4 regions of the Enterobacter sp. CP102 genome follow, and region 2 is predicted to be linked to each of the others. Evidence: predicted binding sites of a transcription regulator. Region 2 holds the regulator's gene; each other region holds the start of a gene.

Region 1 (7,752 bases), 1.9 Mb from region 2:
ATTGACGCTGGTTGCGAATATCAGGGCTATGCAGGCGATATCACCCGTACTTTCCCGGTAAGCGGCAAATTCACGCCTGCGCAGCGCGCAATTTATGACATCGTTCTTGAGTCACTGGAAACGGCACTGACGCTCTATCGCCCGGGCACTTCCATTCAGGACGTCACCGGTGCAGTGGTGCGGATCATGATTACCGGACTGGTGCGTCTTGGCATTCTGAAGGGGGAAGTGGATACCCTGATCACCGAAAATGCCCATCGTCCGTACTTTATGCATGGCCTGAGTCACTGGCTGGGGCTGGATGTTCATGATGTGGGCGCCTACGGTTCTGAACGTTCGCGCGTGCTGGAACCGGGCATGGTGTTAACCGTTGAACCGGGTCTGTATATCGCCCCGGACGCCGATGTGCCGCAAGAGTACCGCGGGATTGGCATTCGTATTGAAGATGACATCGTCATCACCGAAACCGGCAATGAAAACCTGACTGCCTCTGTTGTGAAAAATGCCGACGACATTGAGGCGCTGATGGCAGCGGCACGCGTATGAGCGTGATCATCGTTGGCGGTGGCATGACAGGGGCCACGCTGGCTCTGGCCATTTCTCATTTAACGCAGGGGAAGCTTCCGGTTCACCTGATTGAAGCTATCGCACCTCAGACCACCGAGCATCCGGGTTTTGATGCCCGCGCAATTGCGCTGGCACAAGGCACCTGCCAGCAGTTAGCGCGCATAGGGATCTGGCAGGCTATCGCCGACTGCGCGACTGCCATCGAAACAGTGCACGTCAGCGATCGCGGCCATGCGGGATTTGTTACCCTTGATGCGCAGGATTATCGCATCGACGCGCTGGGTCAGGTTGTTGAGCTGCACGACGTTGGGCTCCGCCTGTTCCGCTTGTTACAGGATGCACCTGGTGTGACCTTACACTGCCCGGCGCGCGTGACTCATTTCAGTCGCAGCGAAGATGCCGTTAACGTCACGCTTGACGATGGCACGACACTTGACGGCCAGCTGCTGGTTGCAGCAGATGGTTCCCGCTCTGCGCTGGGTACTCAGTGTGGCGTGGAATGGCGCTCGCAACCTTATGGACAGGTGGCGGTCATTGCGAATGTCTCTACCCAGAGCGAGCATCACGGGCGTGCATTTGAGCGTTTTACGCAGCATGGCCCGCTGGCGATGTTGCCGATGGCGCAGGATCGCTGTTCGCTGGTGTGGTGCCACCCGCAAGACAAGGCGGATGACGTGCTGTCCTGGAGCGATGAACGTTTTTGCACTGAGCTGCAAAAAGCCTTCGGCTGGCGACTTGGGCGCATCACCCACGCGGGGAAGCGGTCTGTTTATCCGCTGTCGCTGACGACTGCGTCCCAGTCGATTTCCCATCGCGTTGCGCTGGTGGGGAATGCCGCGCAAACCCTGCATCCGATTGCGGGCCAGGGTTTTAATCTGGGCCTGCGCGATGTCATGAGCCTGGCGGAATCGCTGGCGCAGGCGTGGGGAGAACAAAAAGATTGTGGTGCGTATTCGGTGCTTAGCCATTATCAGAAGCGCCGCCATGCCGATAAAGAGGCCACAATCGGCGTCACGGATGGCCTGGTGCATCTGTTCGCTAATCGCTGGGCCCCGCTGGTTGCCGGGCGCAACCTCGGGCTGATGGCGATGGAATTATTTATCCCGGCACGTGATGTGCTGGCGCAGAGGACTCTTGGTTGGGTCGCTCGTTAAGGAGTTATCACCGTGCAGAATGTTGATGTCGCCATTGTCGGCGGCGGAATGGTCGGGCTGGCGCTGGCCTGTGGTTTACAGGGGAGCGGCCTGCGTGTGGCCGTGCTTGAGCAAAAACAGCCTCAGCCCGTTGCACAGGATGCGCCGCCAGAATTGCGTGTGTCGGCCATTAATGCCGCCAGCGAAAAACTGCTGACCCATCTGGGCGTGTGGTCGGATATTGCCGCGCACCGCGCCAGTTGCTATCACGGAATGGAAGTGTGGGACAAAGACAGCTTTGGCCACATTGCTTTTGATGACGAAAGCATGGGGTACAGCCATCTGGGGCATATTATTGAAAATGCGGTGATCCACCATGCGCTTTGGCAAAAAGCCCAGCGCTGTAGCGATGTCACGCTGATGGCACCGGCGCAAATCCAGCAGGTAGCCTGGGGCGAAAATGAAGCATTCCTTACCCTGCAAAGCGGCGATATGCTCACCGCGCGGCTGGTGGTGGGGTCCGACGGTGCGAACTCCTGGCTGCGAAATAAAGCGGATATTCCGCTGACCTTCTGGGACTATCGCCATCACGCGCTGGTGGCCACGATCCGTACCGAAGAGCCACACGGCGGCGTGGCGCGTCAGATTTTCCATAATGACGGTATCCTGGCATTCCTGCCGCTTGCCGACCCGCACCTGTGCTCCATTGTCTGGTCGCTGGTGCCGGAAAAAGCGCAACGGATGCAGGAAGCCACGCCTGAAGAGTTTAACCAGGCGCTGTGCGTTGCCTTCGATAATCGTCTGGGGTTGTGCACCCTTGAAAGCGAACGGCAGGTGTTCCCGCTTACCGGTCGCTATGCGCGTCAGTTCGCGGCGCACCGTCTGGCGCTGGTGGGTGATGCGGCGCATACCATTCATCCGCTGGCCGGGCAGGGGGTTAATCTGGGCTTTATGGATGCTGCAGAGCTGGTTGATGAGCTGCGTCGTTTGCACCGTGAAGGCAAAGATTTTGGTCAGCATTTATACCTTCGTCGCTACGAACGTAGCCGCAAGCACAGTGCCGCAATGATGCTGGCAGGAATGCAGGGCTTCCGCGAGCTGTTCGCTGGCGCAAACCCGGCCAAAAAGCTGCTGCGTGATATCGGTCTGAAACTGGCCGACACCCTCCCGGGCGTAAAACCGCAACTCCTTCGTCAGGCGATGGGTCTTAACGATCTGCCGGACTGGCTACGCTAACTTAGATACCCGTCACACTTTATTTTCCCGGCCTCTGCGCCGGGGAAATCCCCTCGTTTGAAATATTCTAATTCCACGCCATTTTTCGCATTAGATTATCTAATCTTACGTTTTTTATGTTACGGAAATTCGGCCCGTTTTCCCGCATGAAATATCACCATGTGCTAAATCATGTTGGCATGATGTTAATTTTATGCGGGGTTAATCGCATTTTGCCAGTGAATAACTCTGTAGGCTTTTTAGCGATTTTTAGTCATAAGCTAATGTGATGACCCGCTTTGCCTTATGGTTAATCACCGGTTTCGGTGGTAACTTCAGGTAAAAGAGAACGTTTGCGTCGACGTCCGTAAAGTGATGCCGACGCCGGGTTTCGTGGCGATTTTGGGCGCATGAAACGCAAGATAGCCCTGCTTATTCAACGAGGAAAAGATGGCTCAACAGACTCCTTTGTACGATCAACACGTGTTATGCGGCGCGCGCATGGTGGATTTCCATGGCTGGATGATGCCGCTGCACTACGGCTCACAGATTGATGAGCATCATGCGGTGCGCACCGATGCCGGTATGTTCGACGTGTCCCATATGACCATTGTCGACCTGCGCGGTAGCCGCACCCGGGAGTTTTTGCGTTATCTGCTGGCAAACGACGTTGCAAAACTGAAGACCCCAGGCAAAGCGCTCTACACCGGGATGCTCAATGCTTCCGGCGGCGTGATTGATGACCTGATTGTTTATTACTTCACTGAAGATTTCTTCCGCCTCGTTGTAAACTCCGCCACCCGCGAAAAAGACCTCTCCTGGATTTCCCAACACGCTGAACCTTTCTCTGTCGATATCACTGTTCGTGACGATCTGTCGCTGATCGCCGTACAGGGGCCGAACGCGCAGGCAAAAGCCGCTTCTCTGTTCAGCGATGAACAGCGTAAAGCAACGGAAGGGATGAAGCCGTTCTTCGGCGTGCAGGCAGGCGATCTGTTTATCGCGACCACCGGCTATACCGGTGAAGCGGGCTACGAAATTGCCATGCCGAATGAGAAAGCCGCTGATTTCTGGCGTGCGCTGGTAGAAGCGGGCGTGAAGCCGGCAGGCCTGGGCGCGCGCGATACCCTGCGTCTGGAAGCCGGGATGAACCTCTACGGGCAGGAAATGGATGAAAGCGTGTCTCCGCTGGCAGCTAACATGGGCTGGACCATTGCGTGGGAACCCGCTGACCGTGAATTCATTGGTCGTGAAGCGCTGGAAATCCAGCGTGAAAAAGGCACCGAACAGCTGGTCGGCCTGGTGATGACCGAAAAAGGCGTGCTGCGCGGCGAACTGCCGGTACGTTTCACCGATGCTAACGGCAATCACCGCGAAGGCATTATCACCAGCGGTACCTTCTCTCCGACTCTGGGCTACAGTATTGCACTGGCACGTGTACCGGCGGGAATTGGCGAAACGGCGGTGGTGCAAATCCGCAACCGCGAAATGCCGGTCAACGTGACCAAACCGATTTTTGTTCGCGCCGGTAAGCCGGTCGCCTAATCATTTTTATCAGGAGAAATTCAATGAGCAATGTGCCAGCAGAACTGAAATACAGCAAAGAACACGAGTGGCTGCGCAAAGAGGCGGACGGCACTTACACCGTAGGGATCACCGAGCACGCGCAAGAGCTGCTGGGCGATATGGTGTTTGTTGATCTGCCGGAAGTGGGCGCGACCGTAGGTGCAGGCGACGATTGCGCGGTTGCGGAATCTGTTAAAGCGGCATCCGACATCTATGCACCCGTCAGCGGCGAAATCGTTGCCGTGAACGATGCACTGAGCGACTCCCCGGAGCTGGTGAACAGCGAGCCATATGAAGGCGGCTGGATCTTTAAAATTAAAGCCAGCGACGAAGCGGAAGTTGCCGCGCTGCTGGACGCAACCGCGTACGAAGCCCTGTTAGAAGACGAGTAACCGTTTTTCTCCCTCTCCCTATGGGAGAGGGCCGGGGTGAGGGTGCCCATTTCCCCTCACCCTAACCCTCTCCCACAGGGAGAGGGAATCTTAATTCACTGCACGTTTCAGGAACCATCGCTCATGACACAGACTTTAAGCCAGCTTGAAAACCGTGGCGCTTTTATTGAACGTCACATTGGGCCGGATGCTCAGCAACAGCAGGAGATGCTGAACACGGTTGGCGCGGATTCATTAAACGCACTGATCGGCCAGATAGTGCCAAAAGACATCCAGCTTGCAACACCGCCGCAGGTAGGTGAAGCCACCACAGAATTCGCCGCACTGGCGGAGCTGAAGGCGATTGCCGGCCTGAACAAGCGCTACAAGTCTTACATTGGCATGGGCTACACCAACGTGCAGTTACCGCCGGTTATCCTGCGCAATATGCTGGAAAACCCGGGCTGGTACACCGCTTACACCCCTTATCAGCCAGAAGTGTCTCAGGGCCGTCTGGAAGCGCTGCTGAACTTCCAGCAGGTCACGCTGGATCTGACTGGCCTGGATATCGCTTCCGCGTCTCTGCTGGATGAAGCAACCGCTGCGGCAGAAGCCATGGCGATGGCCAAACGTGTCAGCAAGCTGAAAAACGCCAACCGCTTCTTCGTGGCGGCAGATGTTCACCCGCAAACACTGGACGTGGTACGCACCCGTGCGGAAACCTTCGGTTTTGACGTGATTGTTGATGATGCGGACAAAGTGCTGGATCACCAGGACGTCTTCGGCGTGCTGCTGCAACAGGTTGGCACTACCGGTGAAGTACACGACTACAGCCCGCTGATTGCCGAACTGAAGGCCCGCAAAGTGGTCGTTAGCGTCGCCGCTGATTTCATGGCGCTGGTCTTACTGACTGCACCAGGCAAACAGGGTGCGGATATTGTATTCGGCTCTGCACAACGCTTCGGCGTACCGATGGGCTACGGTGGCCCGCACGCGGCATTCTTCGCCGCTAAAGATGAATTCAAACGCTCTATGCCTGGCCGTATTATCGGGGTATCGAAAGATGCTGCCGGTAACACCGCACTGCGTATGGCGATGCAGACTCGTGAGCAGCACATCCGCCGCGAGAAAGCGAACTCCAACATTTGTACCTCACAGGTTCTGCTGGCAAACATCGCCAGCCTGTATGCCGTCTTCCACGGCCCGGCTGGCCTGAAGCGCATTGCCGGTCGTATCCACCGCCTGGCGGATATTCTGGCCTGCGGCCTGCAACATAAAGGCCTCAAGCTGCGCCACGCTCATTACTTTGACACCCTGTGTGTTGAAGTGGCAGACAAAGCGGCTGTTCTGGCACGCGCCGATGCGGCAGAAATTAACCTGCGCAGCGATATTCACAACGCAGTGGGCATTACGCTGGATGAAAGCACCGCGCGTGAAGATATCCTGAATCTGTTTAACGTGCTGCTGGGTGACTCTCACGGTCTGGACGTTGATTCACTGGATAAAGAGGTGGCGCACGACAGCCGCTCCATCCAGCAAACCATGCTGCGTGACGATGCCATCCTGGCGCACCCGGTGTTCAATCGCTATCACAGCGAAACCGAGATGATGCGCTATATGCACTCTCTGGAACGCAAAGATCTGGCGCTCAACCAGGCGATGATCCCGCTGGGCTCTTGCACCATGAAGTTGAACGCCGCGGCTGAGATGATCCCAATCACCTGGCCTGAGTTTTCTGAGCTGCATCCGTTCTGCCCGCCAGAGCAGGCTGAAGGTTATCACCTGATGATTAACCAGCTTTCTGACTGGCTGGTGAAACTGACCGGTTACGATGCACTCTGTATGCAGCCAAACTCCGGCGCACAGGGTGAATATGCTGGTCTGCTGGCGATCCGCCACTATCACGAAAGCCGCAACGAAGGGCATCGTGATATCTGCCTGATCCCAAGCTCTGCCCACGGTACTAACCCGGCCTCTGCCCAGATGGCAGGGATGGAAGTGGTCGTTGTGGCTTGCGATAAGAACGGTAACATCGACCTGGCTGACCTGCGCGCAAAAGCTGAGCAGGCGGGCGATAAGCTCTCCTGCATCATGGTGACTTACCCGTCTACCCACGGCGTGTACGAAGAGACTATCCGTGAAGTGTGCGAAGTGGTGCATCAGTTTGGCGGCCAGGTATACCTTGATGGCGCCAACATGAACGCCCAGGTTGGCATTACCTCTCCGGGCTTTATCGGCGCGGACGTGTCGCACCTGAACCTGCACAAAACCTTCTGCATTCCACACGGCGGTGGCGGCCCGGGTATGGGTCCAATCGGTGTGAAAGCGCACCTGGCACCGTTCGTTCCGGGTCACAGCGTCGTGCAAATCGAAGGGATGCTGACCCGTCAGGGCGCGGTATCTGCGGCACCGTTTGGTAGCGCATCTATCCTGCCTATCAGCTGGATGTATATCCGCATGATGGGTGCGGAAGGGCTGAAGCAGGCAAGCCAGGTGGCTATTCTGAATGCCAACTACATTGCGACTCGCCTGAAGTCTGCCTTCCCGGTGCTCTATACCGGCCGCGATGGCCGTGTGGCACACGAATGTATTCTGGATATTCGTCCGCTGAAAGAGCAGAGCGGTATTAGTGAACTGGATATCGCCAAACGTCTGATCGACTACGGCTTCCACGCCCCAACCATGTCGTTCCCGGTAGCGGGTACCCTGATGGTTGAGCCAACGGAATCCGAGAGCAAAGCCGAGCTGGACCGCTTTATTGATGCGATGCTGGCGATCCGCATGGAGATCGATCGCGTGCTGGACGGCGAATGGACGCTGGAAGATAACCCGCTGGTTAACGCGCCACACACCCAGCACGAGCTGGTGGCAGAGTGGAACCACGGTTACACCCGTGAGCT
Region 2 (7,752 bases):
TGATCACTGGTATAGCCAGTGCCAACAACTGACGCGCTTCATTCATGTACTTCTGCACGTGAACACCTTTGTATTGTAGTTATTTGAGAGACTAAAAAAGCCGCCGTTACTGGCAGCAAGAAGAAAATGCAGGGGGATGGCAGCTATTGTAGCGGGCTTTAACTAATTATCTAGTGAAAAAATCGCCAGAAAATGCGCTGCACTGGCAACCTGTTTTTCCAACTGTTATTGTGGTGGGATTAAACGGTGTCAGCACCGTCCGAAGAAACAGGAGTTGTAAGCATGTTTACTGGTATTGTTCAGGGCACGGCTAAACTGGTGTCCATTGATGAAAAACCCAATTTCCGCACCCATGTTGTCGAGCTGCCGGAATATATGCTCGATGGCCTGGAAACCGGGGCATCGGTTGCGCATAACGGCTGCTGCCTGACGGTCACTGAAATTAACGGCAATCACATCAGCTTTGATTTAATGAAAGAAACGCTGCGCATCACCAATCTGGGTGAGCTGGTGGTTGGCGATACCGTAAACGTAGAGCGTGCGGCGAAGTTCAACGATGAGATCGGTGGGCATCTGATGTCTGGCCATATCATGACGACGGCTGAAGTTGCGAAAATCCTGACCTCTGAAAATAACCGCCAAATCTGGTTTAAAGTGCAGGATACGACATTAATGAAATACATCCTGTATAAAGGATTTATTGGCATTGATGGTATTAGCCTGACGGTTGGCGAAGTGACACCAACGCGTTTTTGCGTGCATTTAATTCCTGAAACATTACAGCGCACTACGCTGGGTGCTAAAAAACTGGGGCATCGCGTAAATATCGAAATAGATCCGCAAACGCAGGCGGTTGTGGATACCGTCGAGCGCGTGCTGGCGGCAAAAGAAGCCGCAATAATAAAATCTGAAGAAGAATAAAAAAATAACCCCGGCTATCCGGGGTTATTTTTTTAGCGGGCGACCCGCAAACCGTGTTCAACACCACGGCTGAAGACCACCTGCCATAGCTGTATATCACGCGCCCTGAATGCGCCTGCACAGGCGTTAAGGTAATACGTGAACATCCGTTTGAATCGTTCGGAATAGTTGTCAGCAATCTCCGGCCAGGCACTGAGAAAACGCGACTGCCATGCCATCAACGTGGTGTCGTAATCTGCGCCGAAGTTATGCCAGTCTTCCACAATAAAGTGGGGTTCGCAGGCGTTCGCAATCTGGCGAACCGACGGTAAACAGCCATTCGGAAAGATGTATTTGTTGATCCAGGGATCAACGCTATGGTCGGTCTTTTTCGAACCTATGGTGTGTAGCAGGAAGATGCCATCCGGTTTCAGGTTACGGTCTGCCACCGAAAAATAGGTGTTGTAGTTTTTCGGCCCAACGTGTTCGAACATCCCGACAGAGACAATGCGGTCGAACTGATCGTTCAGCTCACGGTAATCCTGGAGCAGAATATTGACGTCGAGGTCGTGACAGCGCTCCTGCGCCATTTTCTGCTGTTCCGCAGAGATGGTCACACCCACCACGCTGACACCGTAGTTTTTCGCCATATAGTACGCAAGACCACCCCAGCCGCAGCCGATATCCAGCACGCGCATCCCCGGCTGTAACTGCAATTTCTCGCAGATCAGACGCAATTTTGCCTGCTGTGCATCCTCAAGCGTGGTGGCCTCTTTCCAGTAGGCGCATGAGTATTGCATGTAAGGGTCAAGCATCCGGCTAAAGAGGTCATTACCCAGATCGTAATGCTCTTTACCCACGATCCATGCCCGTTTTTTGCTTTGCAGGTTGAACAAGCGGGCAGACGCGACACGCAGGGTATCTTTCACATTGCGGGGTAGCTGGCTTTCCAGCCCTGCACGTAAAACGCTTGAGAAAAAGATATCCAGCCGTTCGCAGTCCCACCAGCCATCCATATAGCTTTCACCCAGCCCTAACGATCCCTCCTGCAATACACGTTTGAAAAAGTCGGGATGTTTGATCTGGGGGTCGGATGGGGAAGACCCGTTAATAGTGATGCCTGCACGACTCAATAATTCACTGACGATCCGGGACCAGTTGTCGTCCGGAACGCGGACTTCTTCTATACACGATGAACTCATAGCTTCTCCATCACCTTGCTGTGATTAGAACCTTCAAACAGCGTAGACGCTTTTCTTGGTTTGTGAGAAATCTCACGGTATTACGCCCCGTGAGGCTAGTATCCGACGTAGAACAGAGGAAGGGAGATAGCCCTTGCCGAAAGGCCTTCCATGGTAAAACGGGAGCACTCCGGCTCCCGTTAACACTTAATATTTATCGTATTTAATCGAACCAAATTTAGTATAGGCCTCAAAATTTGGTGATTCAACAGAAAACTCTTAGCAACCTAATCACTGAAATGTAACATAATTGCTGGCGCGATTATGCGTGAGATGTTTCAGCCTGGCCTGCCGTATTTTCCTCACGGTGTGCCGATGACTGCATGTGATAGCCGATGCCAGCAAGGGCAACGGTCACCAACATCACACTGGTGGTGGTAAGCAGCGGCGTCGCAATCAGTGCCGATACTACCAGGCTTGCCAGGAAGCACAGCCCCAGTTGCAGTGTGTTCTGCAAGGCTGCCGCACGGCCCGTAGCCTGCGGGAATGGGCGTAAAGCCTGCGCCACTACAATCGGATAAATGGCACCGTTAGCAATCGCCATCACACAGAACGGGATCAGGATTTCTACCAGACCTGCGCCCGGAATAAAGCCGACGGCCCAGGTACCCACAACGCTTAACGCATACAGTACCAGCAGCCAGGGTAACATCTGCTGACCCTGCCATTTTTGCAGCGCCGCGCGGCAACCGTAACCACCTACCAGGAAGGCGATGGTCTGTGGAACATAGCTCAGGCCGATGGCGGCCGGGCTGTAACCCATCTCATGCAGAATAAAGGGGGAGCCGGTCAGCCATGCGAAGAAGCTGGCGGAGCAGGCAGCGTAGATAAGCACGTTGCCGCGGTACGCTTTGGTGCGCAGCAAAGAGGTAAAGGTAATCGGCTTCGCTTCCGGGTGCGTCTCTTTTTTATGCGCGGGTTTCAGGGCGAATGCGGGCAGCATCAGCACCAGAGTGATGGCAAACAGGGTGGCGAAAATCGCCTGCCAGTCGAAGTGCGCCAGGATCCAGCTGCCCAGCAAGGGAGCCAGCGCAGGGGAAAGGCCAACCAGCGGCATAATGGTGGCAAAAATCCGGTTAGTCCGTGAGGCCGGATAGTAATCCGTCACCAGCGCCTGCCAGGTGACCGCTGCGGCACAAACGCCGACGGCCTGAACAAAACGCAGCACCAGTAGCCAGGTCGCGTCGCGTACCCACAGCATCCCAAGGCAGCCCACGGCAAAAATGGCCAGGCCCAGTAACAGCACCGGTTTACGACCAAAACGATCAGAGAGCGGTCCCCACAGCAGCTGCGCAAAGGCAAACCCGGCGAGGAACAAACTCAGGCTGGCGCTGATGGCTGCGGCAGGCGTTTGCAAATCTTCCTGCATGGCGGCGAATGCGGGTAAGTACATATCGGTAGCTAAAAAGCCCAGCACGCTTAAGCCGCCGAGCCAGACTAAAAAACCTTTCCTGGGTTGCATTGTTTTATTCTCCTTAAGGAGGCAGGTGTACGTTGGCGCAGAGTGTAGGGAGTGCAAAGCAGCTTGTGAAACGCTAATATTTGGCGGGTGCATTCAAATTTTTTGCAGGCAGAAAATGTGGTCAGATTATTCTCTTGAAGTTGTGGATGCTGTCGCCCGTAATGGCAGCTTCAGCGGAGCCGCGCAGGAACTCCACCGCGTCCCCTCGGCCATCAGCTACACGGTGCGTCAGCTTGAGGAATGGCTGGCGGTTCCGCTGTTTGAACGCCGCCATCGCGACGTGGAGTTAACGCCTGCCGGGGCGTGGTTTTTGAAAGAAGGGCGTTCTGTTATCAAAAAAATGCAGATCACCCGTGAACAGTGTCAGCAGATTGCAAACGGCTGGCGAGGGCATCTGTCTATTGCAGTGGATAACATCGTCAAACCCGAACGTACCCGGCAGATGATTGTCGATTTTTATCGCCACTTCTCCGATGTCGAGCTGCGGGTATCCCAGGAAGTCTTTAACGGTGTCTGGGATGCACTGGCAGACGGCAGGGCAGAGATGGCGATCGGCGCAACACAGGCCATACCCGTAGGGGGACGTTACGCATTTCGCGATATGGGAATGTTAAGCTGGAAATGCGTGGTGGCAAGCGATCACCCGCTGGCGGCAATGCCGGGACCGTTAAGTGACGATACCTTGCGTAACTGGCCCTCGCTGGTGCTGGAAGATACGTCACGCTCGCTACCCAAGCGTGTAACCTGGCTGCTGGATAACCAGCGGCGGGTGATTGCGCCAGACTGGGAGTCGTCCGCGACCTGCCTCACTGCCGGGTTATGTGTGGCGATGGTGCCGGTCCATTTTGCCAGACCACGAATCGATGCCGGAGAGTGGGTTGCTCTTGAGCTGGAAAACCCGTTCCCGGACGCGGCATGTTGTCTGACCTGGCAGCAAAGCGATGTATCGCCCGCGATGGCGTGGCTGCTGGATTATCTGGGAGACAGTGAAACGCTGAACAGGGAGTGGTTACGGGAGCCAGATTAACTGGCTCCGTACACGATTAACGGCGGTAGTCGCGGAAAGGACCATCCGCAACGGAGCGACGCTCAATAAGACGCGGGTGGACTTCAATTGACTGTGACTCTTCACGTTTGTTAACGATCCTGTCCATCAGCATATTGAAGGCAGTTTCACCCAGAGAATCTTTCGGCTGGTGAATGGTGGTCAGCGCCGGAGTGAAGAAACGCGCGTTGCGCACGTTGTCATACCCGATCACAGAAATATCCTGCGGTACGCGCAGACCCAGCTCATCGGCAGCACAAAGCGCACCCATTGCCATAATATCGCCGCCGCAGAAGACGGCAGTCGGACGATGCGGCTGGGAGACAATCTGCTGCATCGCGCGATAACCGGATTCAGGCTCAAAGTCACCCTGAACAATCCAGTTTTCCGGTACGGTGATCAGCGCTTCTTCCATGGCTTTCATAAACCCGGCCAGACGGCCTGCACCGGTGTTACGCTCCAGCGGGCCCGGGATCACGCCGATCTCGCGGTGACCGCGTTCCACCAGATAACGACCGGCCATGTAGCCGCCTTCGAAGGCGTTATCGATAACGGAATCGGTAAAATCGGCGCGCGCTTCACCCCAGTCCATCACCACCATCGGGATGTGCCGATACTCTTCCAGCATCGAGAGCACAGATTCCGGGTATTCAGAACACATGACCAGCAGGCCATCCACGCGTTTTTGCGCCATCATCGACAGGTACGCGCGCTGTTTCTCAAGGTTGTTCCACGCGTTACCCAGGATCAGGGTATAGCCTTTCTGGAAGCAGTTTTTCTCGACCGCTTCGATGATCTCTGCGAAATACGCAGCTTCACTGCTGGTGGCCAGCAAACCAATGGATTTGGTGTGATTAACTTTCAGACTACGCGCGACCGCACTTGGCGAATAGTGCAGTTCTTTGATCGCCGCCCAGACGGCATTACGCGTCTCTTCCGCTACAAAACGGGTTTTGTTAATTACATGTGATACGGTTGTAGTGGAAACGTTTGCGCGTTTTGCCACGTCTTTAATTGTTGCCATTAAATGTCACTCCAGACCATATCCTAAGCTCCTGAAAAACTTGAAGGTAAACGTTTGCCTTCTCTCACCCTTATCACGCAATCTGGAATTGCGACACGCCGGGAAAACGACACAGGACGTCAGGAGGGGGTCAATGGCCGGTACGCTAATAAATTTAGCGTGGAATTTTGTCCTATCTTGATGAAAAGGGGAAGAGCAAAAGTGGATATCAGTTTAAATCCAGGAAGATTTTTGACGTAAACTGTGTAAAAATGAGCAAGCTCACTTTTCGTAAGGTGATTAAAAGGAGAAAAATTGATGAGTACCGATCTTAAGTTTTCGCTGACGACCACCGTTATCGTGCTGGCTCTGATTGTTGCCGCGGGTCTGACGGCTGTATTGCACTGATTCAAACGGGGGGAGAACGCTCTCCCTCCGGATTTTCCCCGATTGTTACTTCTCCGGCAAAAATCTTTTGCCAAATTGTTAACTTCTCATTTTTTGTGATTGGTGTCATGCTTTTGACTTCTTTGTTCTGTGTCGCGGTACGACACGGCATCCGGAGTTGACTCATGAAAATCAATTTTCCACTGCTGGCCCTGGCGATTGGCGCTTTTGGGATTGGCACCACCGAATTTTCCCCGATGGGGTTATTGCCTGTTATCGCCCGGGGTGTGGACGTCTCTATCCCTGCGGCCGGTATGTTGATTAGCGCCTACGCAATTGGTGTGATGGTAGGGGCACCGTTAATGACGCTGCTGCTTTCACACCGTGCGCGCCGTAATGCGCTGATTTTCCTGATGGCCATTTTTACGCTGGGGAATGTGCTTTCTGCGCTTTCACCGGATTACACCACGCTGATGCTGTCACGTATCCTGACCAGCCTTAACCACGGTGCTTTCTTCGGACTGGGTTCGGTGGTTGCCGCAAGCGTGGTGCCTAAACATAAGCAGGCCAGCGCCGTGGCAACCATGTTCATGGGCCTGACCATCGCCAATATCGGCGGTGTCCCTGCGGCCACGTGGCTGGGTGAAGCCATCGGCTGGCGTATGTCGTTCCTGGCAACCGCTGCACTGGGTGTGATTGCGATGGTCGCACTGTTCTTCTCGTTGCCAAAAGGCAGCGCTGGTGAACGCCCGGATGTACGCAAAGAGCTGTCCGTGCTGGTGCGTCCTCAGGTGTTGTCTGCGCTTCTGACCACGGTACTGGGGGCAGGGGCGATGTTTACGCTCTATACCTATATTTCGCCCGTGCTGCACGATATTACTCATGCCACGCCGGTCTTTATTACCGCGATGCTGGTGCTGATTGGCGTAGGGTTCTCTATTGGTAACTATCTGGGCGGCAAGCTGGCAGATCGTTCCGTGAGCGGCACGCTGAAAGGCTTCTTAACGCTGCTGATTGTCATCATGGTGGCCATTCCGTGGCTGGCGCGTAACGAGTTTGGCGCGGCCATTGCGATGGTGGTATGGGGTGCAGCAACCTTTGCCGTGGTTCCACCGTTGCAGATGCGTGTCATGCGTGTGGCTCATGAGGCACCTGGACTCTCTTCATCCGTGAATATTGGTGCGTTTAACCTGGGTAATGCGTTGGGTGCAGCGGCTGGCGGTGCAGTGATTTCGGGTGGCCTGGGGTACAGCTTTGTGCCGGTGATGGGAGCGATTATTGCCGCTCTGGGGTTACTGCTGGTATTGATGTCGGGTCGTAAACAGCCAGAAACGGCCTGCGCTGCTGAATAATCAAAAAACGCAGAAGGGCGAACCCTTCTGCGTGTCTCTTACGCTGCGAGGTTCTTCGCAACAAATTCCCAGTTAACTAGCGCCCAGAAATGCTCCAGGTAGTTCGGACGCGCGTTACGGTAATCGATGTAGTAAGCATGTTCCCACACATCGACGGTCATCAGCGGAGTTGCGCTGGTGGTCAGCGGTGTACCCGCGTTGGATGTTGATACGATAGCCAGTTTGCCATCGGCTTCTTTCACAAGCCAGGTCCAGCCGGAGCCAAAGTTTTTAATCGCTGCGTCAGTGAATTTTGCTTTGAAATCAGCAAAGCTGCCGAACGCAGCATTGATGGCGGCGGCCAGTTCACCGGTTGGTTCTCC
Region 3 (7,752 bases), 1.5 Mb from region 2:
ATGTCGCCCAGTGTGAAAAAGAGATGGAACAGGCGGGACTGCGTCCGGCTCTGATGGTAGATTGCAGCCATGGTAACTCGAACAAAGATTACCGTCGTCAGCCTGCGGTTGCTGAATCCGTTGTCGCGCAAATCAAAGATGGCAATCGTTCTATTATTGGCCTGATGATTGAAAGCAACATTCATGAAGGCAATCAGTCATCTGAACAACCGCGTAGCGCAATGAAACACGGGGTGTCCGTAACCGATGCCTGCATCAGCTGGGAAACCACAGATGCACTGCTGCGTGAGATCCACAAAGATTTGAACGGCCAGCTGGCGACGCGTCTGGCATAAGAGGGTAGTTATGGTTGCTGAATTGACCGCATTACGCGATCAAATTGATGAAGTGGATAAGGCGTTGCTGGACCTGCTGGCGCGCCGTATGTCTCTGGTCGCCGAGGTGGGCGAGGTTAAGAGTAAATATGGCCTGCCTATCTATGTACCAGAGCGTGAAGCTTCTATGCTTGCGTCCCGCCGTAAAGAGGCGCAGGCGCTGGGGGTTTCTCCGGACCTGATTGAAGATGTACTGCGTCGCGTGATGCGTGAGTCCTATTCCAGCGAGAACGACAAAGGCTTCAAAACCCTTTGTCCATTGCTGCGTCCGGTGGTGATTGTGGGCGGTGCGGGCCAGATGGGACGTCTGTTTGAAAAAATGCTGACGCTTTCTGGCTATCAGGTGCGCATTCTGGAAAAAGAGGACTGGGCTCGCGCGCCGGAACTGATGAAAGATGCGGGCATGGTGATCGTTAGCGTGCCGATTCATGTAACGGAACAGATTATCGAGAAACTTCCTTCGCTGCCGGAGGATTGCATTCTGGTGGATCTGGCGTCGGTGAAAAATGGTCCGTTGCAGGCGATGCTGGCTGCACACACTGGCCCGGTACTGGGTCTGCATCCGATGTTTGGCCCGGATAGCGGTAGCCTTGCAAAGCAGGTGGTGGTCTATTGTGATGGCCGTCAGCCGGAAGCTTATCAGTGGTTCCTGGAACAGATTCAGGTATGGGGTGCGCGTTTGCACCGCATTAGCGCGGTTGAACACGATCAGAACATGGCGTTCATCCAGGCGCTGCGCCACTTTGCAACCTTTGCTTATGGCCTGCATCTGGCGGAAGAAAACGTGCAGCTTGAGCAGTTGCTGGCGCTCTCTTCTCCAATCTATCGCCTTGAGCTGGCCATGGTTGGGCGTCTGTTTGCGCAGGATCCGCAGCTGTATGCTGACATTATTATGTCGTCAGAGAACAACCTGGCGCTGATTAAACGCTACTACCAGCGCTTTGGCGAGGCCATCACCTTGCTGGAGCATGGCGATAAACAAGCATTTATCGACAGTTTCCGTAAGGTTGAACACTGGTTCGGCGATTATGCGCAGCGCTTCCAGAGCGAAAGCCGCACCCTGTTGCGCCAGGCAAATGACAGTCGCCAGTAATGTGATGATGTATATACTAAAAGCCAGCTATGCTGGCTTTTTTCTTTTGGGGAAATGACATGATGGAACCGCAGCTGTTATTGAACTATACCGGGCACTTACCGGAATGCCCGACGTGGAGCGAAGATGAGAATGCGCTCTACTGGGCTGATATTCTGGAAGGGGAGATCCATCGTTACCACCTGCCAACGGCTGAGCACACTGTCCTGTCATTTCATGAGGAGGTGGGGTGTTTTGCTCTGCGGGAGCGCGGCGGTTTTATTGTCGCAATGCGAACTGCCATCTGGTTGACGGATAAGCACGGGCTGCTTCAGCGCAAGGTGTGCGACAATCCCTCAAACCCGCAGCTGGCGCGGTTTAATGATGGTGGCACCGATCATCGCGGGCGCTTCTATGCGGGAACGTTCTGGGGACCTGGGGACTATAACGGCGCAATGCTGATGCGTATCGACAACGACCTGACCCCTAAAGTGCTTCAGTGCGATATCCACGGGCATAACGGCCTGGCATTCAGTCATGACCAGCAGTGGATGTTTACCTCTGACACGCCGAACGGCGTTATCTATCGCACACCGCTGGATGAACAGGGTGAGCCTGGCAAACGAGATGTTTTCCGGCGGTTTAAGGAAGGCGAGGGGATACCTGACGGTGCCGCGATGGACGTGGAAGGCTGTTACTGGAGCGCGCTGTTTGATGGCTGGCGCATCGCCAGATTTTCACCCAAGGGTGAACAGCTTGAGGAATACCGGCTTCCGGTTCGTTGCCCTACGATGGTCTGCTTCGGCGGTGATGACATGAAAACATTGTTTATCACGACTACCCGGGAAAATATGGACGGGGCTGAGACAGCGCAATATCCGCTTTCCGGGGCCATCTTCACCCTGCCCGTCAGTGTGGCAGGGATGAAGAAAAGCCGCTTTATCGAACGTTAAGCCGGGTCGACCGGAACCACGTTTTCACTCGGATAGCAGCCAAGCACTTTCATTGAGCGGGTGATGTCACCCAGCTCACGCAGGGCTTTCTGCATGGATGCAGATTCCAGATTGGCCTGAACATCAAGATAGAACATCTCTTCCCACGGATTGCCGTGGATCGGACGCGATTCCAGCTTGGTCATGATCAGATTGTGATTACGCAGCACCAGCAGGGCTTCAACCAGCGCACCTGCCTGCTGGCCGGTGGCCATCAACAGCGTGGTTTTTGCCGGGACCTGATCGGACACATTAATGGCTTTGCGCGCCAGTACCACAAAGCGCGTGATGTTTTGCGTCTGGTTGGCGAGGTTACGTTCCAGAACCTGCAATCCGTACAGCGCGCCACCCGCTTCGCTGCCCAGTGCGGCAACGGTCGGGGAATTTGCCTGCGCGACTTTTTCCATCGCCGCAGAGGTACTTTCGGTGTACTCAATTTTCCAGTTCGGATAGCGGTTCAGGAACTGGCTGCATTGCTGGAACGGCTGCGGATGGCTGTACACCGTGTCGATTTTGCTCAGGTCAGTAGAGCCTGAAACCAGAACACAGTGGTCAATTGGAATGGTCAGCTCGCCAACCAGCGACAGGCTGGTGTGTTGCAGCAGGTCGTAGACATCATTGATGGCGCCGGAGCTGGTATTTTCAATCGGGACTACGGCGTAATCGGCCTGGCCGGTTTCAACCTGATTGAAAATGTCGGCAAACTTTGCGCATCCACTTTCAATAAACTCTTCGAAATGGCGGGCTGCATACTGACGTGCCGCCAGGTGCGAATACGAACCTTTCGGGCCCAGAAACGCGATACGGGCAGAGTGCGGATTGGTTTTGTTCAGGTGCTGCTGTAACAGCGCTTGTTGGGTCAGAACGGAATCTTCGATGATAAGCTGGAACAGACGGGTAATGTAGTGGGCATCCAGGTGGTGCGCTTTTCCAAGCTGAATCAGGCGCTCCAGCAGATCACGCTCACGGTCGATATCACGCACGGGGCGGTGGGAGTCCAGCTTGGCTTTGCCCACTTCGACAGCGAGTAAGCGGCGTTCTGCCAGCAGTGCCAGTAATTTTTCATCCAGCGCGCTGATTTTTACTCGCAGATCCAGTAACGGGTTTTCCGGTGTCATAGTGTTGCCTGTCTCATTTTATCGTTATCAATAAAAAAGGCCCCCCGGTTTGGGAGGCCTTGTTGTTCGTCTTCGCATTCTTTATCACACGACGAAACGCCTCCCATTCAGGGGAAGGTAAAAAAGAATGCGAAGAAAAACGGCGTTAGTTTCATTGAGTCATCCTGTGATTGATACCGTTAAAGTACCTGCACTGTTTTCACCCTGTCAATAAAAAACGCGCCCGAAGGCGCGTTGGCGGTACACTCAATTTAAAGGATTACTCTTCTTCAACTTCTTCCGCGAGGCTGGCGTCTTTCACCGATGTTGTGGCGCGACGGGCTTCGCCTTTGTGTTGCACTTTATTGAGCTGCCGTTCCAGCTTGTTGATCAAATCGTTAATTGCGGTGTACATATCCTCGTGTTTAGCGCTGGCGACCAGATGGCCGTTTGGAGTATTGATAGTTGCGTCAGCGATGAAACCCTGTGGCTCCTTGGACAGGATGATATGTGGATTAATCAAATGAGTTTGCCATTTATCCAGTTTGGCGAGACGGTCTGCGACGTGCTGGCGAATTGCCGGAGTAATTTCCATTTGTTTACTGGTAATGTTCATTGTCATAAATTTTACCTCTTGTCTTTCCGTCTTGGTGATTCCAGCATACCTGTCCTAATGTCAAAATGTGTGATTTAGATCACGTTATTTTGTCGGTTTTTGTCAGGGAATCTTTTTTGTGAGGCAGGACAGGAAGAGGCGATTTTTACCTTGTCGAACTCAGAAATTGAGGCCATAGTTGATAGGATGTGTTGAAGCTAAACCGCTTCAGCTTATGACAGAAACGAATAAAAAAACGGCAGCCACTGGGCTGCCGTTTTGCTTTAAGCGGAAAGTCAGGTATTGCTGCTGTTTGCGGCGATGATTTTCGCAACTTTTTCAGCCTGCGCGTTCATCTGCATCTGACGGTATGCGTTTTCCATCAGCTTCAGGCCGTCACGCGTGGCTTGCGTATCAGGGTAATCGCGCAGCATTCCTTCTACACGGTTAACCACGGCAACCCATGCGCCACGGCGGGTGTAGTATTCAGCAACGGAGTATTCATACTTAGCCAGACGATCTTTCAGGAATACCAGACGCTTAGTGGCATCGGTAATATACTGGCTGTTTGGATAACCGCGTACCAGCCTGGAGAAGTCGTTAAAGGCGTCACGCGCATGTTGAGGATCGCGGTCGGAACGATCAACACCAAAGAAACCTTGCAGAGCACTGTCATCCAGAGCCATGTTGGTCAGTCCGCGCATATACATGACATAATCGATGTTAGGATGAGTCGGATTCAGACGCATGAAGCGATCGATAGTCGCCTGAGCCAGCGGCAGATCGGCATTTTTATAGTAAGCGTAGATGAGATCTAACTGTACCTGCTGCGAATACGGACCAAATGGATAGCGATTATCCAGCGCTTCCAGTTGCGTTATCGCCTGTTTCCAGTTACCGTCCTGCAACTTTTGTTGTGCAGTCGCATAGATTTCATTCGGCGGATTGTCAGGGACCTGTTCATTTGAACCGGAGCAGCCCACCAAAGCCAGGCTCAACGTGGCCGCTGCCACCAGATATTTCATGCGCGTCATGACGTTTTGACTTTCCTCAAATGTTTGTCCGGGAGAAACTCTGTTCCTGCTCCCGATTAAGACCAGCTACAATAGCACACTATATTAAACGGCAAAGCCGTAAAACCCAACGTTAAACGAAGAAGCAGTTTATGGCACAACGAGTAGAACTCACCGCAACAGTCTCCGAAAATCAGCTCGGTCAACGCTTAGATCAGGCTTTGGCCGAATTGTTCCCTGATTATTCGCGTTCACGCATAAAAGAATGGATCCTTGACCAGCGCGTGATGGTAAACGGCAAAGTCTGGGACAAACCAAAAGAGAAAGTGTTAGGTGGGGAAGCTGTCGCCATCAATGCTGAAATCGAAGAAGAAGTGCGTTTTGAACCGCAGGATATCCCGCTGGAGATCGTCTACGAAGATGATGACATTCTGGTTATCAACAAACCGCGCGATCTGGTTGTTCATCCAGGTGCCGGTAATCCTGATGGTACAGTATTAAACGCGCTCCTCCATTATTACCCGCCAATTGCTGACGTACCGCGCGCAGGTATCGTTCACCGTCTGGATAAAGACACCACGGGGCTGATGGTGGTGGCGAAAACTATTCCTGCCCAGACACGTCTGGTGGAATCGTTGCAGCTGCGTGAAATTACCCGTGAATATGAAGCGGTCGCGATTGGTCATATGACCTCGGGCGGCACGGTAGAAGAACCAATCAGCCGCCACCCAACCAAACGTACGCATATGTCGGTGCACCCAATGGGGAAACCGGCGGTAACGCACTACCGCATTATGGAACATTTCCGTATCCATACGCGCCTGCGTCTGCGCCTTGAAACGGGTCGTACGCACCAGATCCGTGTCCATATGGCACACATCACTCATCCGCTGGTGGGTGACCAGGTTTACGGTGGCCGTCCGCGTCCGCCGAAAGGTGCATCTGATGAGTTCATCAGCGTCCTGCGTAAGTTTGACCGCCAGGCACTGCACGCAACAATGCTGCGTCTTTACCATCCGATCACCGGCATCCAGATGGAATGGCACGCGCCTATCCCACAGGATATGGTGGAGCTTATCGAAGCATTACGCGCTGATTTTGAAGAGCATAAGGACCAGGTGGACTGGTTATGACCAAACTGATTGTCCCGGAGTGGCCACTGCCTGAGGGCGTGGCCGCCTGTAGTTCGACCCGCGTCGGCGGGGTAAGCCAGGGTGCGTGGGAGTCATTAAATCTCGGCGCGCATTGCGGTGATGTTCTTGAACATGTTGAGGAAAACCGCAAGCGGATGTTTGCGGCCGGAAACTTACCGTCAAAACCCGTCTGGCTCGAACAGGTGCACGGCAAGGACGTACTGAAACTGACGGGTGAACCCTATGTTTCTAAACGTGCCGATGCTTCTTACAGTAATACTCCCGGGACAGTGTGTGCCGTTATGACCGCCGATTGCCTGCCGGTTCTCTTCTGTAACCAGGCTGGAACCGAAGTCGCGGCCGCGCACGCAGGATGGCGTGGCCTGTGCGAAGGGGTTCTGGAGGAGACAGTCGCCTGTTTCGCCGATAACCCTGCCAACATTATTGCCTGGCTTGGCCCGGCAATTGGCCCTCGCGCCTTTGAAGTCGGGCCTGAGGTACGAGAAGCCTTTATGGATAAAGATCCGCAAGCCGTCACCGCGTTTCAGTCGGTGGGTGAAAAATATCTGGCCGATATTTATCAGCTTGCGCGTCAACGTCTGCATCGCGTGGGAATTACGCAAATCTTCGGTGGCGATCGCTGTACGTTCACCGAAAAGGGTGATTTTTTCTCTTATCGCCGCGACAAGACGACGGGTCGTATGGCAAGTTTTATTTGGCTGATATAACCTAAGGAATCAAGACGATCCGGTACGTGCCGTTTTCTTTTCACATAATTCAGGTCATTAACCTTGAATAATTGAGGGATGACCTCATTTAATCTCCAGTAGCAAATTTGACCTGTTATGGGAGGAGTTATGCGTCTGGATCGTCTTACTAATAAATTCCAGCTTGCACTCGCCGATGCCCAGTCCCTCGCACTGGGGCACGACAACCAATTCATCGAACCTCTTCATCTAATGAGCGCCTTGCTGAATCAGGAAGGGGGTTCGGTACGTCCATTATTAACGTCCGCCGGTATTAATGCTGGCCAGTTACGCACGGCCATCGATCAGGAATTGAGCCGTTTGCCGCAGGTGGAAGGAACGGGCGGTGATGTTCAGCCGTCCCAGGAGCTGGTGCGTGTACTGAATCTTTGCGACAAGCTGGCGCAAAAACGTGGCGACAACTTTATATCGTCGGAACTGTTTGTTCTGGCGGTGCTTGAATCACGCGGTACTTTGACCGACCTGCTTAAAACTGCCGGAGCAACAACCGCCAACGTGACTCAGGCGATTGAAAAAATGCGCGGAGGTGAAAGCGTGAACGATCAGGGAGCCGAAGACCAACGTCAGGCTTTGAAAAAATTCACCGTCGATCTGACCGAGCGTGCCGAGCAGGGCAAGCTTGACCCGGTGATTGGCCGTGATGAAGAAATTCGCCGTACCATCCAGGTACTGCAACGCCGTACCAAAAACAACCCTGTGCTGATTGGTG
Region 4 (7,752 bases), 230 kb from region 2:
CTCGCCAGAGCCTTTCCACAATACGCTGCGCCAGGATTGCCTGCTCGCCCGAGGTTTCCGGAACCGTCTGATTTTGCACGCAGGTGATAAAGTGACGCGCACACCCGACAAAGCCACGTTGTTCAAGCGTGCTCTGCCAGCCAGGAACAGGCTGCATCACCACACCGTTGCCCTTCTCTTCCCGCCACTCGCGCATATCGGTGATGTCATACAGTGCGCCATCGGTAACGGCCTGCACGAATTCCCGCTGGCTGCCCGCCCGGCGGTGCATACTGGTTGTCACCTGGAGATGATCCACCGAGAAGTGGTGTTCGGCATACACCATTTCGCCCTGCTCGCTGGTTAACAGCGTTCCGCTTTTCAGCTGCGCGTTGCCGTTGGTGAGCCACAACGCGGTGTCCACAACATGCAGATAATCATCGAGCAACGTAAAGCGCAGATCGTTCGGCCCAATGCTGTCAGTCCGGTGCTTGTCCATGCGCAGCGAGGCCAGGTTGCCAGACTGGGCTTTGAGCTGCTGATAGAGCGGTGCAAAGCGGCGGTTGAAACCGACCATCAGTTGCAGGTTTTTGCTGGCCGCAAGGTCAATCAGGCGCTCGGCATCCTGCACGTTTTCCGCCAGTGGCTTATCCACGCAGACGTGGACACCGGCGTTCAGTAATTCGCTGACTACCTGATAATGCGTTGAGGTTGAGGTATGCACAAACACCGCATCACAGTCGCGGGCTAAATCCAGCAGCGAGCTGGCATACGGGATGCGCCAGGTATCACAGATGCGCTGGGCTTTTTCGCGAGTGGGCGACCACGCCCCTTGCAGCGTCCAGTCCGTCGCTGCGCCTAATACCGGTAACCAGGCTTTTTGAGCAATACCGCCAAGCCCGACCACTCCCACACGTAATTTTGTCACCGTTAATCTCCCAAATGAGCAAGCAAGGCATCCAGACGCTGTTTAAGCCCGGCGACTTCCTCTTCAAGCGCGTCCACACGCGCCGTCAGGCTGTCATTGCCCTCTGGTGCATCGGTTTCAGTAAAACTCTCAAGCGTTTCCACATCGCCACTGAACAGGTGCATAAAGCGGCTTTCGCGCTTGCCCGGCTCACGCGCCAGGCGTTGCACGTACGGGCCATCTTCGCGTGTCGCCAGCCCTTCCAAAGTTTGTTCGACTTCCTGCATATCGCTGAACTCATGCATTCGGGAGGCGCGTGAACGCAGTTCGCCTGGGGTTTGCGCGCCGCGCAGCAGCAGCGTGGTGATCAACGCCACTTCTGCGCTGCTGAGTTTGAGATCGCCAAATTCAGAATTACAAAAACGTTGTTCGTACTTCGTCACCCGGTTGCCAAACCCGCTCACCGTGCGCAGATAATGCCGTTTGACCAGCGCGTCCAGTACATCCTGCACGTCGTGCTCACCGAGGTTCATCACCGGCTCGCGGTTGGTCTTTTGATTACAGGCCATGGTCACTGCATTCACAGACAGCGGATATTGCTCTGGCGTGGTCACCTGCTTTTCAAGCAGACAGCCAATGATCCGTGCTTCGGTGGCGGTTAACTGATATTTCATCTTTTCTCCTTAACGACCTGCTGTCCAGTCCGGGGTGGTTAACGCCGTCAGCACATGGTCACGCCATTCACCATCAATAAGCAGATAGTCTTTGGCATAACCTTCTTTCTCGAACCCTAAACGTGCCAGCAAATTTCCGCTGCGCTGGTTATGCGGCATATAGTTCGCCATGATGCGATGGATGTGTTGAGTGCGTTGCATGTAACGAATTGCCGTGGTCAGCGCTTCAAACATCAACCCCTGACCTTGCCACTTCTGTCCGATGGAATACCCGAGATAGCAGGCGTGAAATGACCCACGCACGACGTTGGAAAAGTTAGCGATACCAACGATCTCTTTTTCTTCCGGATCCAGCAGTGCAAAATAGAACGCACTACCTTGCTTGTGAAACTCCGTAATCATACTGAGCCGCGCCTGCCAGCCTGAAGGGTAGCAATGGCTCTCATCCCGAACGGGTTCCCAGGGCTTTAAAAACTGGCGATTCTCGGCGTAATAATCCGCCAGACGCCAGGCATCACGCTCATGCACCAGACGGACGACAAGCCTGTCCGTCGTCAGGCGCACTTTTGGCACATTACTGCGATAGCCAAACATCGATACCACTCCTTCCCGTCGCTTCTGCTCTACCCATTAGCTTTACTATACCTGCGCCTTTGCCGTCTGTGAAAACAGTGACATACCATTTTGACCTCTTTTCACATTTTTCGATGAGAAGTCTCTATCAAAGCACCCTTTTGATAAAAAAATATTGTTGCTGGCGGGGTGGGAAAACGCCTGGCAACACCGCAGAATATTAGCGTGCTCACCATCTTCTTTTCCCTGGAGGGGAAATGTCCCGCGTATCACAGGCCAGGAACCTGGGTAAATATTTCCTGCTAGTCGATAACATGCTGGTCGTGCTCGGCTTTTTTGTCGTTTTTCCACTTATTTCGATTCGCTTTGTCGATCAAATGGGCTGGGCGGCATTAATGGTCGGTATCGCGCTGGGTTTGCGCCAGTTTGTCCAGCAGGGGCTGGGCGTATTTGGTGGGGCTATCGCTGACCGTTTTGGTGCCAAACCAATGATTGTCACCGGGATGTTGTTACGCGCGGCAGGTTTCGCCACGATGGGCATTGCGCATGAACCCTGACTGCTGTGGTTCTCCTGCTTCCTTTCTGGTATCGGCGGCACCCTTTTCGATCCCCCACGAACGGCACTGGTGGTCAAGCTGATCCGCCCGCACCAGCGTGGTCGCTTCTTCTCTATTCTGATGATGCAGGATAGCGCCGGTGCGGTGGTTGGCGCGCTGTTGGGTAGCTGGTTGCTGCAATATGATTTTCGTCTGGTATGTGCCACCGGCGCCGTGCTCTTTATTCTGTGTGCAGCCTTCAACGCCTGGCTGCTGCCTGCGTGGAAATTATCGACGGTAAAAGCCCCGGTGCGTGAAGGGCTGGGCCGCGTGCTGCGTGACAAACGCTTCGTCACTTATGTACTGACTCTGACGGGCTACTACATGCTTGCCGTTCAGGTCATGCTGATGCTGCCCATCATGGTTAACGATATTGCCGGCTCACCCGCGGCGGTCAAATGGATGTACGCCATTGAAGCCTGCCTCTCCCTGACGCTGCTTTATCCGATTGCCCGCTGGAGCGAACGCCGGTTCCGTCTTGAGCATCGGCTGATGGCCGGGCTGCTGCTGATGACCCTGAGCATGATGCCGATTGGGCTGGTAAGTACTTTGCAGCAACTCTTTATGCTGATATGCACCTTCTACATCGGTTCGATTATCGCCGAACCGGCGCGTGAAACGCTGAGCGCCTCACTGGCAGACGCCCGCGCCCGCGGCAGCTATATGGGATTCAGCCGTCTTGGGCTGGCCTTTGGCGGCGCGCTGGGCTATGCCGGCGGCGGCTGGCTGTTTGATGCGGGCAAAGCGCTGAATCAACCGGAGCTTCCGTGGATGATGCTGGGCGTGGTGGGCTTTATTACACTTCTTGCATTGTGGTGGCAGTTCAGCCAGAAACGCAGCGCGAGCGGGATGCTCGAGCCTGGCGCATAACCTCTCTGTCCGGCGGGAGCGCACTCCCGCCCTTCTTTATCAGTTTTTTCTGCTGGTTTCTGCTATATCTCGCTGACATACTGACGCATCAGGACAGAAGCGCCGATATTTTTTTGAGGAACTCCATGAAGAAGATCGTCATTGCCGCAGCATTCGTCGTTAGCGGCCTGCTGGTGGGTTGTAACCAGCTTACGCAATATACCGTCAGTGAGCAGGAGATTAATCAGGCGCTGGAAAAGCATAACAACTTTTCAAAAGACATTGGCGTGCCGGGCCTTGCCGACGCGCATATCGTGCTGAGCAAGCTCACCAGTCAGATTGGGCGCGAAGAGCCGAACAAAGTCACCCTTTCCGGTGATGCAGACCTGGACATGAATTCCCTCTTCGGCAGCCAGAAAGCGAATATCAAACTCAAGCTCAAAGCGCTGCCGGTCTTTAATAAAGAGAAAGGCGCCATCTATCTGCAAGAGATGGAAGTGGTGGATGCGGTGGTTTCACCCGATAAAATGAAACCGGTGATCCAGACCCTGATCCCCTATCTGAACCAGTCGCTGCGCAGCTATTTCAACCAGCAGCCGGCCTATGTTCTGAGTGAAGATAAGAGCAAGGGCGAATCGCTTGCCAAAAAATATGCAAAAGGGATAGAGGTGAAACCGGGAGAAATTATCATTCCATTCACCGATTAACCCCAGGGGCGCTCAGGCGCCCTTTTTTTTACGGAAATGTGTGCAAACGAAAACGTTTCCGCTTATGATTTGTGTCCGGCAAAAACAGCCATCCCAATGACTGATTCCTGACAAGCCGGAGCTCATCCATGACTGCACAACCCCAGGTTCTTAAAATCCGCCGCCCTGACGACTGGCATATCCATCTGCGTGATGGCGATATGCTGAAAACCGTCGTGCCTTATACCAGTGAAATTTATGGCCGCGCGATTGTTATGCCTAACCTGGTTCCGCCAGTCACCACCGTCGATGCCGCCATCGCGTATCGCCAGCGTATTCTTGATGCCGTTCCTGCGGGTCATGACTTTACCCCACTGATGACCTGCTATCTGACGGACTCACTCGACCCGAACGAAGTGGAGCGTGGGTTTAACGAAGGGGTGTTCACTGCCGCGAAGCTCTACCCGGCCAATGCGACCACCAACTCCAGCCACGGTGTGACCAGTATCGACGCCATTATGCCGGTACTGGAAAGAATGCAGAAACTGGGGATGCCGCTGCTGATCCACGGTGAAGTTACCCACGCCGATATTGATATCTTCGACCGTGAAGCCCGTTTTATTGAAACAGTGATGGAGCCGCTGCGTCAGCGTCTGCCTGCACTGAAAGTGGTGTTTGAGCACATCACCACTAAAGATGCTGCCGAATATGTTCGCGACGGCAATGAGCTTATCGCCGCCACCATCACCCCACAGCATCTGATGTTTAACCGTAACCACATGCTGGTAGGCGGTGTTCGTCCGCATCTGTACTGCCTGCCGATCCTCAAGCGCAATATCCACCAGCAGGCACTGCGAGAGCTGGTCGCAAGCGGTTTCAACCGGGCATTCCTGGGCACCGATTCCGCACCACACGCGCGTCATCGCAAAGAAGCGAGCTGCGGCTGTGCAGGCTGCTTCAACGCACCAACCGCACTGGCCAGCTACGCCACCGTGTTTGAAGAGATGAATGCGCTGGCGCATTTTGAAGCCTTCTGCTCCCTGAACGGCCCGCGTTTCTATGGCCTGCCGGTCAATGAAACCTTTATTGAACTGGAGCGCACCGCGTACCAGGTTGAAGAGGCCATTCCGCTGACTGACGACACGTTGATCCCATTCCTGGCGGGTGAAACCGTGCACTGGACCGTTAAGCGCTAAAAATATCAATGCCCCTTGTTGTCAAATCGATAATACACCTGTATAAATAAACAGTATATTACACAGGGGGCATTTATGCGTATTGAAGTTACCATCGCCAAAACAACCGTTCTGCCTGCAGGTGCGCTTGATGCGCTTGCCGGTGAATTATCCCGCCGTATTCACAACAGTTTCCCGGAAAACGAAGGTGCTGTAACGGTACGTTATGCTGCCGCGAACAACCTGTCCGTCATTGGTGCTGCAAAAGAAGATAAAGATCGCATCAGCGAAATCCTGCAAGAAACGTGGGAAAGTGCCGACGACTGGTTCATCACCGATTAAATCTTGCTCCCTCATTGTGTTTTTTTTGCCGGGTCGCCCCGGCTTTTTTTTATCTGCCATCCGGAATAGTTCAAAATAATTGGGTGTCTTCTTAAAAAAACGTGAACAAGATGGTGTTTTATTGTTCGAACAATCCTAAAACACAGAAAAATGTGTTGCCAGCTCTTTATTTTTCCCGTCATAACCCTTATTTATTGATATACTGAAATTGCTTCAGATAAACATGTATTGAACCTCAAAGTCGTTGTCTTCTAACACGTATTAAGGGGGTTATCATGGAAAAGAATAGTGAAGTCATCCAGACCCATCCTCTCGTTGGCTGGGATATCAGTACCGTAGATAGCTACGATGCCTTGATGCTGCGTTTGCACTACCAGACCCCGAATCAGCCAAACCGTGAAGAAGCGGAAATTGGACAGACGCTGTGGCTTACCACTGCCGTCGCACGTCAGTTTATTTCTATTTTAGAAGCAGGTATTGCAAAAATAGAATCTGGCGACTACCAGGAAAATGAGTATAAACGGCATTAACCTTATGCCCACTTTTCACTCAACAGGCACCTTCGTGGTGCCTTATTTATTTCTCCCTTGTATAACCCTCCGATGTTAATTACTCTGCTAACAAAGTGTTGGTTTAAGAGATACCTATGAAATACGACTTAATCATTATAGGCAGTGGCTCCGTTGGTTCAGCGGCTGGTTATTATGCCACGCAGGCTGGCCTCAACGTTCTGATGATAGACGCCCATCTTCCTCCGCATTCTGAAGGCAGCCATCACGGTGATACCCGTCTGATTCGTCACGCTTATGGCGAAGGTGAACGCTATGTGCCACTGGTGCTGCGTGCCCAGACGCTTTGGGATGAACTGGCCACCCTCACCGAAGAGCGCGTCTTTGACCGTACAGGCATTATTAACATCGGGCCTGCTCATTCTGCGTTTCTGGCCACCGTGGAGCACAGCGCGCGTGAGTTTAATCTTGATGTTGAGAGTCTGGACGCTGACGCCATCATGAAACGCTGGCCGGAGATCCGCGTTCCTGATGATTATATTGGGCTGTTTGAAGCCAACTCCGGCGTATTGCATTGCGAGACGGCCATCAAAACCTGGATTTCGCTTGCCGAAAAAGCAGGATGCGCCCAGCTATTCAACTGTCCGGTGACTGCCATTACCCATCATGAAGATGGTGTTACCGTTAGCACCCAGGATGGCGACTATTCTGCCTCTCGCCTGCTGATCAGCGCTGGCACCTGGGTAACAAAATTGCTGCCTGACCTGCCCGTACAGCCAGTGCGTAAAGTGTTCTCCTGGTTCCAGGCAGATGGCCGTTACAGCAGTCAGAATAAATTCCCGGCCTTCACCGGCGAGTTGCCCAATGGCGATCAGTTCTACGGCTTCCCGTCAGAAAAAGACGCGCTCAAGATTGGCAAACACAACGGCGGGCAGGTTATCTCTGAACCTGATGAGCGTAAACCTTTTGGCGCTTACCCGACCGACGGTTCTGAGGCTTTTACGTTCCTGCGAAATATCCTGCCCGGCATTGGCGGCCTTCTCTACGGCGCAGCCTGCACCTATGACAACACCCCGGATGAAGATTTCATCATCGACACCCTGCCCGGCCATGACAACACGCTGCTTATCACCGGGCTCAGCGGCCACGGCTTTAAGTTTGCCTCTGTACTGGGCGAAATCGCGGCACAATTTGCGCAGGGGATCGCGCCACAGTTTGATCTGACGCCCTTCTCGCTCTCGCGTTTTAACGGATAATACGCCCACAGGCTCCGAAGGTTCGGAGCCTGTGTTTTATCACTACACTTCGCGGGGTATTATGCGCAAAATCGTTGGCTACCTTATCAATAATATTCGCGAACATTTAATGCTCTATATTTTATTGTGGTCGCTGCTGGCAATCATCGATTTTGTTTATATTGTATTTTATTGAAAAGAAACACTGACAATAACTGACACTACTT

What was found. Region 2 encodes PurR, which represses purine synthesis genes. Its sites were predicted from a motif close to CANGCAAACGTTTGCNTG; they were not measured.
Region 1: the regulator PurR is predicted to act here: its motif matches at 3,258-3,275, upstream of gcvT (glycine cleavage system aminomethyltransferase GcvT).
Region 3: the regulator PurR is predicted to act here: its motif matches at 4,255-4,272, upstream of raiA (ribosome-associated translation inhibitor RaiA).
Region 4: the regulator PurR is predicted to act here: its motif matches at 4,331-4,348, upstream of pyrC (dihydroorotase).

The regions. Positions count from the first base shown of each region.
Region 1 is NZ_CP104014.1:3,848,767-3,856,518, reverse strand. Features, by position in the region: gene pepP (Xaa-Pro aminopeptidase) at 1-546, shown strand, start outside; gene ubiH (2-octaprenyl-6-methoxyphenyl hydroxylase) at 543-1,721, shown strand; gene ubiI (FAD-dependent 2-octaprenylphenol hydroxylase) at 1,734-2,936, shown strand; gene gcvT (glycine cleavage system aminomethyltransferase GcvT) at 3,366-4,460, shown strand; gene gcvH (glycine cleavage system protein GcvH) at 4,484-4,873, shown strand; gene gcvP (aminomethyl-transferring glycine dehydrogenase) at 4,997-7,752, shown strand, end outside.
Region 2 is NZ_CP104014.1:1,996,655-2,004,406, forward strand. Features, by position in the region: gene mdtK (MdtK family multidrug efflux MATE transporter) at 1-58, opposite strand, end outside; gene N1249_RS09390 (riboflavin synthase) at 283-921, shown strand; gene cfa (cyclopropane fatty acyl phospholipid synthase) at 954-2,102, opposite strand; gene punC (purine nucleoside transporter PunC) at 2,404-3,603, opposite strand; gene punR (DNA-binding transcriptional activator PunR) at 3,719-4,630, shown strand; gene purR (HTH-type transcriptional repressor PurR) at 4,647-5,672, opposite strand; gene N1249_RS09415 (YnhF family membrane protein) at 5,970-6,059, shown strand; gene N1249_RS09420 (MFS transporter) at 6,224-7,390, shown strand; gene sodB (superoxide dismutase [Fe]) at 7,429-7,752, opposite strand, start outside.
Region 3 is NZ_CP104014.1:3,497,850-3,505,601, reverse strand. Features, by position in the region: gene aroF (3-deoxy-7-phosphoheptulonate synthase AroF) at 1-335, shown strand, start outside; gene tyrA (bifunctional chorismate mutase/prephenate dehydrogenase) at 346-1,467, shown strand; gene N1249_RS16460 (SMP-30/gluconolactonase/LRE family protein) at 1,527-2,399, shown strand; gene pheA (bifunctional chorismate mutase/prephenate dehydratase) at 2,396-3,556, opposite strand; Phe leader region at 3,587-3,712, opposite strand; gene pheL (pheA operon leader peptide PheL) at 3,664-3,711, opposite strand; gene raiA (ribosome-associated translation inhibitor RaiA) at 3,816-4,157, opposite strand; gene bamD (outer membrane protein assembly factor BamD) at 4,427-5,164, opposite strand; gene rluD (23S rRNA pseudouridine(1911/1915/1917) synthase RluD) at 5,296-6,276, shown strand; gene yfiH (purine nucleoside phosphorylase YfiH) at 6,273-7,004, shown strand; gene clpB (ATP-dependent chaperone ClpB) at 7,134-7,752, shown strand, end outside.
Region 4 is NZ_CP104014.1:1,765,513-1,773,264, reverse strand. Features, by position in the region: gene N1249_RS08265 (Gfo/Idh/MocA family protein) at 1-907, opposite strand, end outside; gene N1249_RS08260 (YceH family protein) at 910-1,560, opposite strand; gene rimJ (ribosomal protein S5-alanine N-acetyltransferase) at 1,570-2,154, opposite strand; partial or broken gene mdtH (multidrug efflux MFS transporter MdtH) at 2,391-3,599, shown strand; gene N1249_RS08245 (lipoprotein) at 3,725-4,285, shown strand; gene pyrC (dihydroorotase) at 4,414-5,460, shown strand; gene dinI (DNA damage-inducible protein I) at 5,536-5,781, shown strand; gene bssS (biofilm formation regulator BssS) at 6,057-6,311, shown strand; gene solA (N-methyl-L-tryptophan oxidase) at 6,428-7,546, shown strand; gene N1249_RS08220 (DUF2770 family protein) at 7,608-7,721, shown strand.